2 regions of the Paenibacillus vortex V453 genome follow, and region 1 is predicted to be linked to the other one. Evidence: predicted binding sites of a transcription regulator. Region 1 holds the regulator's gene; the other holds the start of a gene.
What was found. Region 1 encodes LexA, which represses DNA repair genes until DNA is damaged. Its sites were predicted from a motif close to CGAACATATGTTCG; they were not measured.
Positions count from the first base shown of each region.

Region 2: addB (helicase-exonuclease AddAB subunit AddB) is a predicted target of LexA. The motif match lies at 3,471-3,484, and genes of this name have one in related genera.

Region 1 is NZ_ADHJ01000020.1:224,321-232,203, forward strand. It holds gene PVOR_RS12895 (methionine gamma-lyase family protein) at 1-30, shown strand, start outside; gene PVOR_RS12900 (MerR family transcriptional regulator) at 113-523, shown strand; gene glnA (type I glutamate--ammonia ligase) at 587-1,915, shown strand; gene PVOR_RS12910 (hypothetical protein) at 2,062-2,478, shown strand; gene PVOR_RS12915 (RNA polymerase sigma factor) at 2,617-3,156, shown strand; gene PVOR_RS12920 (hypothetical protein) at 3,149-3,967, shown strand; gene lexA (transcriptional repressor LexA) at 4,041-4,667, opposite strand; gene PVOR_RS12930 (LysM peptidoglycan-binding domain-containing protein) at 4,842-5,213, shown strand; gene PVOR_RS12935 (DUF896 domain-containing protein) at 5,413-5,619, shown strand; gene PVOR_RS12940 (hypothetical protein) at 5,780-6,304, shown strand; gene PVOR_RS12945 (HAD family hydrolase) at 6,347-7,138, shown strand; gene PVOR_RS12950 (FixH family protein) at 7,408-7,812, shown strand.
Region 2 is NZ_ADHJ01000017.1:207,054-214,936, reverse strand. It holds gene addB (helicase-exonuclease AddAB subunit AddB) at 1-3,286, opposite strand, end outside; gene PVOR_RS09870 (class I SAM-dependent rRNA methyltransferase) at 3,592-4,965, opposite strand; gene PVOR_RS09865 (Na/Pi cotransporter family protein) at 5,295-6,266, shown strand; gene PVOR_RS09860 (NUDIX hydrolase) at 6,263-6,718, opposite strand; gene mtaB (tRNA (N(6)-L-threonylcarbamoyladenosine(37)-C(2))-methylthiotransferase MtaB) at 6,806-7,883, opposite strand, start outside.

The sequences.
Region 1 (7,883 bases):
CAAAGTATGAAAGATCGTAAACTATTGTGAGTTATCCTTACATGCGGTTGACGTAGCTGATCAGGAAATGTACAATAGGATCAGAATAGACCACTTGGAAGGTTGATGAGATATGGGTGATGAGATTCGGAGGAATATGGCGTTATTTCCGATAGGCATCGTTATGAAGCTTACGGATCTGTCTGCCAGACAGATACGCTATTATGAGCAGCATAATTTAATTGTCCCTGCCCGCACATCGGGCAACCAACGCCTGTTTTCCTTCAATGATGTGGAGCGACTGCTAGAGATTAAGGCTTTGATTGAGAAAGGTGTTAACATCGCTGGCATTAAGCAAGTTATGAACCCTGTCACAAAAGAGTCTGAAGAGGCTACCGTCATTACTCCTGATACGGAGAACAGACGCCGTGAGATGTCAGAGTCGCAGCTGCGTCGTTTGCTGAAGCAGGAATTGATTACCGCTAAAAGACCGGGTCAGGTTTCATTGATTCAAGGGGAATTATCCCGGTTTTTTAATAAATAAGGATTGCCATGCTGTAATTCTTCATTCACATTACTAGTTTTTATTTAAAAAGGAGAGGATAAAGTGAGTTATACCAGAGAGGACATTCTACGCATTGCACAAGAAGAAAATGTTCGATTTATCCGCTTGCAATTTACAGATTTGCTTGGAACGATCAAAAACGTTGAAATTCCTGTAAGCCAGCTGCCAAAAGCACTTGATAATAAAATGATGTTTGATGGTTCTTCCATCGAAGGTTATGTACGTATTGAAGAATCCGATATGTATCTGTATCCGGACCTCGATACTTTTATGATTTTCCCATGGGTATCCGAGGATCGTGTTGCGCGTTTGATCTGCGATATCTATATGCCTGACGGCACTCCATTTGCCGGAGATCCGCGCGGTATTCTGAAGAGAGCTTTGGAAGAAGCCGAAGAGATGGGTTTCACTTCCATGAATGTAGGTCCAGAACCGGAATTCTTCCTGTTCAAGACTGATGAAAAAGGCAACCCAACCATGGAGCTCAATGACCAAGGCGGATACTTTGACCTGGCACCAACGGACCTTGGCGAGAATTGCCGCCGCGATATCGTGTTGACTCTGGAAGAGATGGGTTTTGAGATCGAAGCATCTCACCATGAGGTGGCTCCTGGCCAACACGAAATTGACTTTAAATATGCGAGTGCTATCAAAGCAGCCGATCAGATCCAAACCTTCAAATTGGTAGTTAAGACGATTGCTCGTCAGCATGGTCTGATTGCTACCTTTATGCCGAAACCACTCTTTGGCGTGAACGGCTCTGGTATGCACTGCAACCAATCGCTCTTCAAAGGCAACGAGAACGCGTTTGTTGATGAGAGTGATGAGCTTGGCTTGAGCGTAACCGCTCGTAACTACATGGCGGGTATTCTTAAGCATGCACGCGCATTTGCTGCGATTACGAACCCTACGGTTAACTCGTACAAGCGTCTCGTGCCTGGTTACGAAGCACCCTGCTACGTAGCGTGGTCTGCAAGCAACCGCAGCCCGATGATCCGCATTCCTGCATCCCGTGGCCTCAGCACACGTATCGAAGTGCGTAACCCGGATCCAGCAGCTAACCCATACCTCGCTCTTGCTGTAATGCTAAAAGCAGGTTTGGATGGCGTTAAACGCGAATTGTCCCTCCCGGCTCCAATTGACCGTAACATCTATGTGATGACGGAAGAAGAGCGCATCGAGGAAGGTATCCCAAGCTTGCCGGCAAACCTGAAGGAAGCGCTCAACGAATTGATTCGCAGCGAAGTTATTTCCGACGCACTCGGCGATCATGCGCTGGCGCATTTCTATGAGCTGAAGGAAATCGAATGGGACATGTATAGAACACAAGTTCACCAATGGGAACGCGATCAGTACATTACGATGTATTAATAGAGGAATCCCCGCTGCTATATGGCAGTGGGGATTTTTTTGTTTAAGTCGGTGTAGGTGTGGCAGCGCCGACTTGTCATTCCAACTACGCTTGATTACAATAACATTACCCGAAATCAAAGGAATAACCGTAGAGGAGATTATAAATGGCCGTACTTAGGGACCTCCATGAAGAGGGAACTCGGGTTGAATTCCGTTTTATATCACGAATACCTGGTGAGAATGAAGGATGCCAGATCCATTTCAAGTTTTTTAAAGCGGATCATTTAATTTATGATTTGAATTTTGGTTGGACCAACCTGACGATTCGAAATTATATTAGAGTTACGACAGAATTTCCTCTTGATAGGCTTAATTCATTTAGTCTTAATGGTTTATTTATGTCTTTTGAAAAACATTTATATCAATTGGATTGGAAAGAAACAGATACGGCAGGAAGTTATCAATTGGGTTTTTACGGATCTGAGCAGGATTTTAATCTTACTGCTGATATAGAATCCGTAAGAAGATTTGGTTCTGAATTTAAATTGGATTGGGACCAGGCTCCTTTAACGACTGAGTAACATAATCTTTAGAAACCAGATAACATTAACCGGGAATGAAGGGGATCTACTCCATGTGGGGGAAGATGCCTTTTTTATTTATCAAAATTAGGGAACTTTTACTCGCTTCAATGACTCTAATTAGATGAGGTGAATCGGTTGGAGCTTGAATACGTAACACAAATGTCGAAGATGGATACACAAACCTTGAATGAAATGATGAACCAGTATGGAAATGATATATGGAATTACGCCTATTTTTTGACCAAGCAACATGCTCTTGCTGATGACATTGCCCAAGAGGTTTTTATTAAGGCCTATTATGGAATACATACGTTTCGTGGGCAGTCGGCGTTAAAGACATGGCTGCTTACGATTACAAGACATACGGCGTTCCGGCATAAACAGGCTTTTTTCTTGCGGAAAGTGACCTTGCAGGACAAGCCGCGTCTGGATGCGCAGAGCCGGTCAGCTGAAGCGGAATATATGGAAAGTCAGTATACGGATGAGATATGGAGGATGATTATGAGTCTGCCAAGAAAGTTCAGGGAGGTGCTGGTTCTAGATCTTTACTACGAAATGCCGATCACTCAGATAGCGGAGCTTCTAAACGTAGCCACTGGTACGGTTAAATCCAGGCTGTATCGGGCGAGAAAAAAAGTGCAGAACATGTTAAAGGAGAATTCTGGTTATGAATGAGGAAAAGCCTGATTGGTACGAGCGAGCGCAACAAGGTCCTTTTCAAAATGAACCATTTACCGCCGAGATGAAAAATAAGGTACAGGTGTCATTGACCCAAGGTAGCCATAGATCAAAGCGTCGTCCATATTTACGTGTTGGTATGACTGGCGTGCTATTGTTTGTCATTCTACTGCTATTGATTCAGTTTCCTTGGGGGGAACGTACGGTACAACAGCATACGGCAGGGGGGGGACCATCCCCATCTGTGACGGAGACGATTCGCGCAGAAGGTACAACGGATGAAGGAACGTTACAGGTAGTTGCCGTCGATAAGGAAGAGATAACGGAATTAGGAGCTCCCAGCTGTTTCGGACTCGAAACGGATCTGTCGTTTAAAGGGGATTACAAAGTGAAGTACACGGCAGAGGGGACTTCGGAGGATGTGGTTGTCCTTGAGGATCTCACCTTCATACAACCAACTTCCGCTTCTCTTCAGATGATTCGATTGCCTTTTCAGGAAGCGGATGTGTTCATACTCGCCCCGCAATATAAGGACTGTCACGGAATACAAATCTATGCATTTGCGGTGGAGCATGGGAGTGGTAAGGCGGTGCAGCTGCAATTTGAGGAGGAGTTTTCTAGAGCCAGCACGTCCTATTACAGACCGGGCACTACACCTACGGTGAAAGATAATAAGCTTGTTCTGAAGTCCACGGAGGGTCCAGGCGGGGAAGGCTCGCCTGAATATAATATGGCTGAGAGAATGTATCAATTAGATCTTAGGCAAAATGCCATGGTGATGGTCTTGCGCAAGGACCGGAAATCTTAAGGATTAAATAACGTAGCACAAGAGGTTACCATCCAACTAAGGAAGGTAACCTCTTGTTCATTGATATATGAAGTTAGTGTACATCCCTAAAGAGACCGATGACTTTACCGAGAATGGTTACATGATTCAGGCGCAGGGGCTCGTAAGTAGGATTCTCCGGCTGCAAGCGAACGTGGTCCTTCTCTTTGTAGAAGGTCTTTACGGTTGCTTCGTCTTCCTCTGTCATCGCTACTACAATGTCCCCATTGTCTGCAGTTTGCTGCTGGCGAACAATGACATAGTCACCGCTATGTATGCCAGCTTCAATCATGCTGTCACCAACAACAGATAACATGAATACCTTATCGTCGCCTACATAATGCTGAGGGAGAGGGAAGTAATCCTCGATGTTCTCCATGGCGGTAATAGGTACGCCTGCAGTGACTTTACCGACAACAGGCACTCTGGCAATGGTGTGGGTAAACAGATTAGCGCTATCGGATTCTTCTTGGCCAAGCAGTTCGATCGCTCTTGGCTTCGTAGGGTCACGGCGGATCAGGCCTTTCTTCTCCAATCGGTCTAGATGCCCATGGACCGTTGAACTGGAAGCTAGTCCTACAGCCTCGCCGATTTCCCGGACAGAAGGCGGGTAACCCTTGCTACGAACTTCGTTGCGGATAAACTCTAAGATCGCCAGCTGGCGGCTGGATATTTTCGACATGCCGTATCAACCCCATTTAGTAACGTTTGGGAAAATTATAACATAGAACTTCCGTTCGTACAAACATAAGTTCTAAAAAAGATAGAACAAATGTTCTTTTAGGTATTGTATCAAACAAATGTTCGTGTTATTATGAATTCATAAGAGAACACTTGTTTGGGAGATGATGATTCCATGTTGAAATACAGTACATACCGTAGTATTTATGAGAACGTTCCTGTGCGAACGGAGAAGTCTTCGGTGACTTGGGTCTATCAATTAAAAACCAGAATGACTTCCATCCCCTTAATTAAACTTCTATTCATTCTGCTGATTGTTGCATCCTTTTGGACGGGGGCCTATTCCGTTTTTGCCGGGGGAATGGAGAAGCCGACAGGTGAGAAGTTGGTCATTGTTCAATCCGGCGATAGTTTATGGCGTATCGCTTCCCTTCATAAACCAGCTGATATGGATACGCGCGTATATATTGATAGTATTAGAAGAACGAACGGTTTGAAAGGTCCTGACATACAGGCAGGAGAGGTGTTATCATTACCGGTGTGGTAATGTAATGAGAAATCCATTCTAACGCATATTGTGTATTTCTAATTACTAATACTCTATTGTTAATGATGGGGAGAACCCATTCATACTGATCATACATTCATATTTATTCTTAATGAGAGTTTGCAAGGGTGCGGTTTCCTTGACAAGCTCTTTTTCACATGTTTAAGTTATAAATGATATTGGAATTGGAGGAGAAGGCATGGATATTGATACTTTGGTGGAACGCATTAATGTATTAGCAAGAAAACAGAAGAGTGAAGGGTTGACCGAAGAAGAGCAGAAGGAACGGGCTGAGCTTCGGGAAATATACCTTAACAATATTCGTAGTAACTTTAGACAACAGCTTGAATCGATTGAATGGGTAGATGAAAATGAAGAAAAAGGCGGCCCGCGATTAAAGCAGTAGTCTATGAAAACTGTCTCATGATCTGATCAGAGGATTAATGGGCAGATAGAAGGATAGAATTATAACATTTGGGATGCCGGTTCATTTGTAGAGAATTGAACACGGTTTCCCAAATTTATATGGTTTAAATCATATTGAAATTGAGTCCAGGGGGAACCATATGTCACGATCATGGGAAAGAAAAGTCAACAAGAATATGTCACAACTCAACAAGCAGCGTAAGAAGCAAGGGCTGTCCTCGTACCAAGGTTCCACCATCTCCGATAAGAGTGATGTGTTTAAAGGACGTAAATACGTTCTGCCGTTAGTGCTCGTTGCGCTTGCCGGGCTGTACGCCCTTCTGGGCACTGCAACGTCTGGGGCAACAGGAGGAAGCAATGATGTGTTGAACTGGGTGGGTGTCAGTTTGTATATTCTATTGGCGCTTATGATTTTCTTGCGTAAGCCTTATTTGAAGATAGAGCGTGCCTCTGTATCCACGATGAAATTCAACCGGGAACGCCGTTTGGCTGTATCTGACATCGAGAAAATCAAAATTGCTTCGGGTTCCGTGGTTATCCAGGGCAAAGGGAAAGCGGGCAATTGGGTGTTCTCACGCATGATGAATCTTTATGATACCAAAGCGATGGGCGAGAGGCTGGAGGAGTTTGCCAAAACTCATCAAATTCCAGTGGAGCATGACTAATCGACAGAGCAGATAACAGTCAATATGGGGAGTGGGAGAGAAATGCCGATAGCTGCAGTGTTATTTGATTTGGATGATACGTTATTGTGGGACGAACGAAGTGTGGAAGAGGCTTTCGAAGTGACAAGCCAAGCGGGGGCAGCGGAAACCGGCGTCAATGCAGCTGAACTGCTGTCTGCGGTCAGGGAGGAAGCAAGAGCGTTATATGAATCGTATGATACGTTTGCTTTTACTAAAATGATCGGAATTAATCCGTTTGAAGGCTTGTGGGCGAATTTTACGGCTGGAGCACAGCCGGAATTCAGGAAACTTCAGGAACTTGCACCCGTTTACCGCAAAGAGTCGTGGCGCCGGGGACTTATTCGCGTGGGTGTGGATAATGAGTCGTTGGCTGAGAAGCTGGCTGAACGATTTGCTTCAGAACGTCGAACAAGACCCTATGTATATGAAGAGACCTTTGAAATTCTGAAGGAATTGCAGGGCAACGTGAAATTACTGCTTCTTACGAACGGAAGTCCTGATCTGCAACAGGAGAAGCTGGATGGCGTCCCGGAGCTGGTCCCATATTTCGATCATATTATCATTTCCGGCGATTTCGGCAAGGGTAAGCCAGATGTCTCCATATTCAAGCATGCACTTGATCTGTTAGGTGTGGAGGCCGATCAAGCTGTTATGGTCGGGGATAAACTGACAACGGATATTAAGGGCGGCAATGCGGCTGGGCTCCACACCGTATGGATCAATCGGGTCGATCGTCCCCATGATCCGGGTATACAGCCGAAGTTTGAAATCAAGCATTTATCCGAACTGCACGGCATTTTGAGGAATTTGTAAATTACAAGTATATTAATATCCATCGATACGTTATCGTACATAGAAACAGTCCTGAAGCAGATTATGCGATCCGGGGCTGTTTTTTGTTGGTCCTGTCGCCTGAGGTTTGTTGTGATTACCGCCTGTGATAAACGTCACACAATTGTAAGCTGTATGAGATAGAAAAAAAAGGTTAATACGATATAATGGATAGTAAGCTTACGCAGATTGGCATTGACCATTACGTGGATGAACCATACATAGCATTATATCGTAAAGAGGTGTTAGGCATGACAACGAAAAAGGTGGCTTTGTTTGCAGCGATGGTACTTATGGCTGTTGCGCTTGCTGCATGCAGTGACAGCCAAGCGGAATACAGCGATGATGTGATGGCAGAGCCTATCATTGTAGAACTGACGTTGACGCCGGAGAGCATTCAGGCTGGTGAGAAGGTATTAATTCAAGCAAAGGTGACACAAGCAGGCAATCCGGTGGAAGATGCGAATGATGTGGAATTTGAAGTAACACTCGAAGGTGGAGGCGTACAGGCGAAGGTGCCGGTTAAGCACGATCAGGATGGGGTATATCAAATGGAAAAAACCTTCCCCGATGTCGGAACGTATCGTATCGTTTCGCACGTCACTGCAAGAGGACAGCACTCGATGCCGTTGAAGGAACTCACGGTAACGGAGTAATGGAGTAATGCAACACAATAAAATAAGGCAGCGCAGGATCCGTGAATCGGATGGTTGCGCTGCCTTATTTT
Region 2 (7,883 bases), on a different contig from region 1:
ACTGATCCGGCGTCGCAACGGCTGCGCTGCTGTAGAAGCTGCCGTCTGTTTTGACGGCAACAGGCAGAATAGCCGAATGGCCTTTTTCAAGGGATGAATCCATGAGGGAAACGGCTTCACGGTCTGCAAGCAGCAGACCTTTCATTTTGTAGCGCTTGAGCAGTTCCTCTGCCGCCTGTTCCGGCGTCATGCCGTTTGCGGATTGCAATACCGGATCATGAACGTGGAAATACAGCGTTCCCGCAGGCAATGCCTGTTCGCCAAGCCAATCCTCCGCAAACGTCAGCAGCACGTCCAGATAGGTCAGCATCTGCAAGGACAATCCGTAATAGACCTCATGCAATCGCAGATCCTTCTGGCTGGATTTATAATCAATGACCCGAAGCATGATCCCATGCTCGCCACGTGCCATATCCACCCGGTCAATACGACCGACAACCTCCATCTTCACCCCGTTAAGCAGTTCAAACGTCAGCGGCGGCAGCGGTTTGCCGGGACCGAAGTCAAGCTCAAGGCCGATCGGCTCGAATTTGCCGCGCCGGGCTTGTTCACCCAAAATAACGGAAGCTCTGCCCACGATATTCTTCAGCTTCCGGGAGATATATCCATACCGTTTGGAGCTCAACAAGATTTCGCCCTGCAGCATCGGAGCGAGCCGATCCACGGTAGCCTCCGCCTCACGCAGACACTCATCTGCCGACAGGTCTCCCCAGCTTCGATGCTCCGATTGAAACTTCACTGCCATGCTGCTCAAGGCAGCATGGAACAGCTGTCCGATGTCAGGAGCCTGCAGTCGGTACAGCTGCCGCTCTCTCAGCTTTAATCCATGTGATGCAAAATGTGAAAATGGACAGGCTACAAACCGCTCCATCCGGGATACGCTTGTCCGCAGCTTCGTTCCATACAATTGCCTGCTGGTCTCTTCCTTAAGAGGCTGCGCTTCATTCCGATAGGACAATGAAGAGAGCATCGATTCCAGACGCGGCCGAAATTCCGGCTTCTGAGCAAACCAATTGTACATATGCCACCAAATGTGCGGAATGTCCTCTCCATTCCTCCAGTCGCGAAGCCTGCCCGTTAAATATGCAAGCGTCTTGTCCGGGCGGGCCGCATAACGCTCCTGTTCGGGAACCGATTGCCCGGCATGCGGCCTTGGATACAGGGGTGTCTCGTCGATCTGGAACATCAGCTTCAGATGACGGATCACCTCGGAAGGCAATAACGTCTTGCCTTCATCATCTGCAGCAGGATAGCTGACCCACAGCTGCTCGCTGGCTGAAGTAAGCGCGTTGTAGATCAGGAAGCGCTCATCCAGCAGTCTGCGGGATATACTCGGGGCAAGCTCCAACCCGCGATCTTCGAGATGGAGCCGCTCCGGCTCTGTCAAAATGCCGTCATCCTGAAACTGGGCTGGAAGAACGCCATCGTTAATGCCGAGCAGAAAAGCATACTTCACCCCGCCCGTTCGTGTCCGGTCCATGCTTCCGATAAGCACCTGATCCAGAGAGGGTGGTACAAGGGCCATCTTCATTTCAGTGAGACCCGTATCCAGCACCCCTGTAAACAATTCCGTGCTCAGCTTCTCTGCACCCATCATCTCCACAATCTGGTCAAGCAGGTCAAGCACGGCTCCCCATACCTGGCGATGCTCCCTGGCTTCCTCTGGACGTCCTGCGTCCAACGCGGCCCGGCTGAGCAGCTCCAGCTTCTCAGGTACATCGCACTCCTCCAGAAGGCGATAAACTGCCGTACTCTGATCCATGGCGGTCGCAGCCTTTTTCATCCGTTTCTCGAACGCATGAAGCGGCTCTGCGATGACCCTTCTTGCGTATTCAATAGCCTGCATGCCGTCGAGATTGAGCACCTCGTTTTCTCCATCCTCTAGAGAGAGACTTGGAATCCCCTTCCACGGACGGCCATCCGTCCAGCGGTAACCATGAATCCCGGAAGCGAGCACATGATTCTCCAACCGGTCCATATCCTCCCGGTTCAGGGAGCCGTCCAGCGGAAGCAGCAAATCCGTCTTCACGCAGCGGAACACATCCTCATAACGCCATCTTCGCCCAATGATATCCAGAGCCGAGCGAATGAATTCAACTAACGGATGGTGCAGTTCGCTCCGCTTCTGATCCAGAAAATAAGGAATATCGTATTCCTTGAATAACGGGCCTACCAGATGCTCATAATCTCCCATATTCCGGACGAATACCGCCATCTCCCGGAATCTCGCTCCTTCCTCCTGCGCCAAGCGCAGCATCTCTCGAAGTGCCCCTTCGATTTCGGCCCGGCGATGGCTGGCAGCATGAAGAAGCAGCCCTTCTCTGCGGCCGTTCTCCTTGTCCTCATGATTCCCGTCTCCATAAGCTCCCGTCCAGCGCTTCTTCCGGTCATAACCGCGCTCAAGATGCGCCAGCACCGGGGAATCCTGAAACCTCGGCGGCACTTCAGGATGCAGCATATGGTGTTCCGCATCCATTCCCAACTCATCGGCAATTCCTTTCAGCTTTATGTACGTCACCGCGGTAGGATGAAACAAATCCAGCTCATGTGGAACAGCCCCATCCATATAAGGTTTGTCGAGTGTCAGAGCTATCGTGACGTGATTGGCATGATGGATAAGCTCCCCGAGCACCCGATACTCCTGCGGGGTAAAGCCATGGAAGCCATCGATCCAGATGTCGGCACGCTTGATGTATTCTGAGTCCGCCACGCCCTCCGCCAGTGAGGCGAGTGTGTCTTCCTCATCCGTGTACAGCCGCGATATCTCGAGTTCGAAATCACGGAATACAGTTACGATATCTTCCAGCTTTCGGCGAAGCATCGGAGAATTTCCGGAGCCCGACATCATCTGGCTCAGCTGCTCCTCCACACAGGAAGCGTCAATGCAGTATCGCTTCATTTCCGTGTAGAGCTCACTCAGCTTACCGACAAAACCGAGCTGCTCGCCTGAGGCGCCGAATAGCTGCAGTTCTTCTTTGCGCCTCCGCAAAATTTTATACATCAGCATGCGTTTTCCTTCTTCACTGATCGCCACTTTCGCTGCTCCGCCAGTCTCCTGCATGACCCGGTAGGCCAATCGGCGGAAACTGAGCACTTGCGCACGCATCATGCCCCGTATGCCTCCCGCATTCACGAGTGCGTGTTCGGCTTCATAGGACCCCTGCTCCGGAACGATCAGAATCATCGGATTCCCCCTGGGATCCCGCTCCAGTTGATCCATCATCTCTTGACGGATCAATGTGCTCTTGCCGCTGCCTGACCTTCCGATCACAAATTGAACGCTCATGCTATGCCCCCTTCCACAGTGTCTGCCAGGTACTCCTTCACCAGAGAACACGATATCGTTCCGATGAAATCATACCCTTGAATCTATGATTTATTTGACCAAAAAGGATGTAAAATCCATTGTAATTGTTAGCACTCTATCAAAAAAGATGCTGATTACTAGTATAACATAAGTGCGGTTTGATGGAACATACGTTTGGATTTCATTGCCATTCCAAAATATTGTGTGCATAAGAAAAAGGACCTCCCCTCATGGTTTACCCACCACTTGGAAGATCCTTCTTATCCATACGATTCGGCAGCACTCTATAGTCTTGATTTGCTGCGCACTTCAAACACAGCGAATTTCAAATAATGCCCCTCGTCCACCCCAAGGATTTGGGGGTGATCTTTACCAGCGGCACGCCATTCCACCAATCTCAGAATTTTGCCTGCATCTTGGGCCGCATCCTGGATCGTCTCCAGGAACAAATCCGGCCGCATATGGTACGAGCAGCTAGCCGTAACCAAATAACCGCCCTCGTTCACCAGTTTCATGCCATGCAAATTGATGTCCTTGTATCCGCGGCAAGCCCCTTTGACGGCTGACTTGGTTTTGGCAAATGCCGGTGGATCCAGAATTACCACATCCCAGGAACGGCCGCCTCCTGCTGTCAGGGGTTTGGAGGTGTCTACCTTCTGATCCCCTTTGGCCCGCTGTTCACGTTCATCCAGTCCTTTTACCTGGTTCCGCAAATATTGGAAGGCATCATCCACGACGAACTCCACCCGATCCTGAAATCCGTTCAGTTCGACATTCTCTCTGGCACTGTCTATTGCATGCTCCGAAATATCGAGGCAGGTAACTTTCTTGGCGCCATATTGGCAAGCATGCAGGGTGAAGCTGCCCGTATGGGAAAAGCATTCAAGCACCGTGGCTCCGTCCCAATATGGAAAAGTAACTTCTTTTCCACTCTTGTTCACAGGCACCTTCTTCAGCTCACCACCCGATTCCACTGCTTGAAGCGCAATTCCGCTGCGGCTTCCCCAGCCGGTCATTAACGGTTTAATGGAAGCCCGATTCTCACGCTGGTCAAAGAAATATCCCGTCTTCTGTCCCTCTTCGATATCAACCTTAATCTTGAGGCCGTTCTCCGTCACGGTTACGTGGCGCGGACACTCTCCGTAGAGGACCCCTTTGCGCAGCTCAAGTCCCTCCAGCTCACGAACGGATACGTCGCTCCGCTCATAGATCCCTTTTGGCTGCATAACCTCAACCAGCGCACTCACAATCTCTTCACGGCAGCGATCCATACCCAGCGTCAGCAGCTGCACAACCAGCACGTCAGCGAAACGGTCTACAATCAAACCGGGTAAAAAATCGGCTTCTCCGTATACCAGCCGGTAGGCGTTCTCTTCCCCGATAAACCGTTCCCGGTGCTTCAGGCACTCCTGAAAACGGGCGGCAAAAAAAGTCCGATTCATCAACTCAATCGGCTCGTAGGAAACGGTGCGTACCGTGATTTGAGACTGCGGATTGTAATAACCCGAGGCAAGAAACCGCCCTTGGTGGTTTAACACAGAAACCAGATCCCCCGGTTTCGGCTCTCCCTCAACTGAGGCAATCTCGCTTTTATAAACCCAGGGATGCCCCTGCTCCAATCTCTTTTTTCGACTGCGCTCCAAAATAACCGATGGCACTGTATGTTCACTCCTTAAGTTATCCCCTGCGCCATATCTATAGGCATGCATGTCCGCCAGGGGTCATATACGTAATAAGAAAAGCGTCTACCGACGTGTTTTTTGCGTAAGACAGACTTTTCCATAAGACACTTTTGCGTAAGACAGACAGCGTGTAAAGGATGTTTTTCTTGCGATTATCGAATTCGCTCAGCTTCGGTGAACTGTTATAAATTCCATAATCTTAAGAAAAGCACCGATGGAGGTCTTACCGAAGAGATCCGGTCAAGTCCTTCCGCCGCGGCCGACGTTATTATCTCACACTTTATTCCTCAGAAAAGGAGAACATCATGCTATCCTCACTCTGGTTTCCCATCTGTTATGGTCTTGTTCTGTTCCTGTTCGGTATGAAGGTCATGGAGGTTGCCCTCCAGCGCTGGGCCGGTCCCCTGTTGCATAAGTGGCTCCACCAAGCGACATCCACACCCATCAAGGGCATGATCGCCAGCACTGCGGTAACAGCACTGCTCCAGAGCAGCACCGCTGTAACCGTACTAGCGATAGGATTCGCGAATGCCGGCCTGTTGAGTTTTGCCGGAACCCTGGGCATCATTCTAGGCACCAACATCGGCACAACGGTTACCACGGAGCTCATCAGTCTTCAAATCGGACAGGCAGCCATGCCCCTCCTTGTCCTCTCCCTGATGTTATGGATTGGAGCTGTACTCGTCAGCGAACACGTACCTTCCAGCTATGACAAATTAAAAGAGAAGCTGATCCGCAGTCAGTTTCTCTGCTTGGCGGTTGCCGGATTCTCGCTTGTGCTGCTCGCCATTCAATTCATGCAATCCATCGGCCCCACCCTTCAAAGCCTTGGCGTGTTCCAATGGTTTCTCGACCATGCTTCGCGAAGCGTCCTCTGGGGCATTGCCGCCGGAACGCTGCTGACCGCGCTCATGCACAGCAGCACTGCAGTCATCGCCATGGCAATGGGCCTTGCAGCAAGCGGAGCACTGCCTCCCGAGATTGGCGTCGCCATCGTGCTGGGCTCTAATGTGGGGACCTGCGTGACAGCTTTAATAGCTGCGCTTGGCAGCACCCGGGCCGGACGATTTGTGGCTTGGTCCCACATAGGTCTCAATATCGGCGGGGTTCTTCTCTTTACGCCCTTGATTGCAGGTTTAACGATGGTATCGGGCTGGTTTGCCGCAGACCCGGCTGGTCAGATCGCCCATGCACAAACCTTGTTTAATGTCGTTTGCTCTCTTATCGCGCTTCCGCTGTGCTATCTGCCATTCTGGAACAAACGGGCTCAGACCTAAATCTGAATATCTTCGTCTACAGGAATGCTGATATCAAGCAGCGTAAGCGCTTTACGCAGGATAACATCATTATTGTTGTAACCGTTACTGCGCTGCTTCCTCCATGCGGTAAGAGGCTCAAACCAATCCACCCCGTTAATTTCCTCGACCTGGGGTTTCAAAACACCCTTTTCTGCCTTTACCAGGTAGTAGTGAACTTCCTTGTCCACCTGGCCTAATTCGGGATGATGGTATTTATATGCAATGATGTCCACTGGAGAGGTGATGGATCCGACTATACCTGTCTCCTCGCATATTTCTCGGAGTGCCGTCTGCTCGACGGTTTCACCTGCTTCCATCTTGCCTTTGGGAAGCGAGGTTTTTCCGTAACGGTCCAATATGAGCTGGATCTGAAGCGCCCCTTCATAATGACGGTATACAACGCCGCCTGCGGAAATTTGTGTATATGTCATGTCCTGTTCCTCCTTCATGTACAACAAGGATTCCACTTCCAAATGGCTAGGAAATGAAATCCTTGTCTGGTATGGCCGCTATTGGAATTACTGGGCAGCTGCCTTAAGTCCATGATCCATGACGCTGAGGAGTTCGCCCTCGCATTCATTTACACCGGCTTTGGTCACTTTTACGCGGCACAATTTGCCTTCGAGATCAGACGAGCCATTGAATATGAGCTGGAGGTAGTTGTCGCTGTAACCCTGCATCTTTCCGCCTTTGGGAGCACCCTTGTATTCCCGCTCCGGTATCACGTCCAGAATCTTGCCTACAAACTGCTCCGCATAAGCAAGCTGCAGCTGCTCCGACAAGTCGATCAGATCATGGACACGGGCGTTCTTCACTTCCTCGTCCACCTGATCCTCCATGCGTGCTGCCGGCGTACCGGTACGCTTGGAATAAGGGAACACGTGCATCTCGGAGAATTGAATGGCCTTCATCAGATCATAGCCGTTGCGGAACATCTCATCCGTTTCTCCTGGAAATCCAACGATGACGTCGGTGGTAATGCCGACATCCGGCATCGCTTGGCGGATCAAGCCCATCTTGTTATAGAACTCTTCCGTCGTATATTTACGGCGCATCCGTTTCAGCACCGTATCATCTCCAGCTTGCAGCGGAATATGGAGGTGACGGCACATTTTAGTGGAACGGTTCAGAACGTCCAGCATCTTCTCGTCGATCTGGCTCGCTTCAATGGAGCTGATGCGAATGCGTTCCAGACCGTCAACCCGGTCAAGATCCCACAACAGGTCGGACAATCGGTATTCCTCAAGATCGTCGCCGTATCCGCCCGTGTGAATACCGGTCAACACGATTTCTTTATATCCTGCTCCTACCAACTGATGCGCTTGCTGGATAATGCTCTTCGGATCCCGGCTCCGCGACAGTCCGCGGGACCAAGGAATAATGCAGAACGTACAGAAGTTGTTGCATCCGTCCTGAATTTTCAGGAATGCACGTGTACGCTCGGCAAAATCCGGAACGTCCATCTCCTCGAACACTCTGGTCTTCATAATATTACGCACCGCATTAATCGGTTGGCGCGTTTTTTCAATATCCTGAATGAAATCCATGATTTTATCGCGATCCTGGTTTCCGATTACAAGATCCACGCCTGGAATA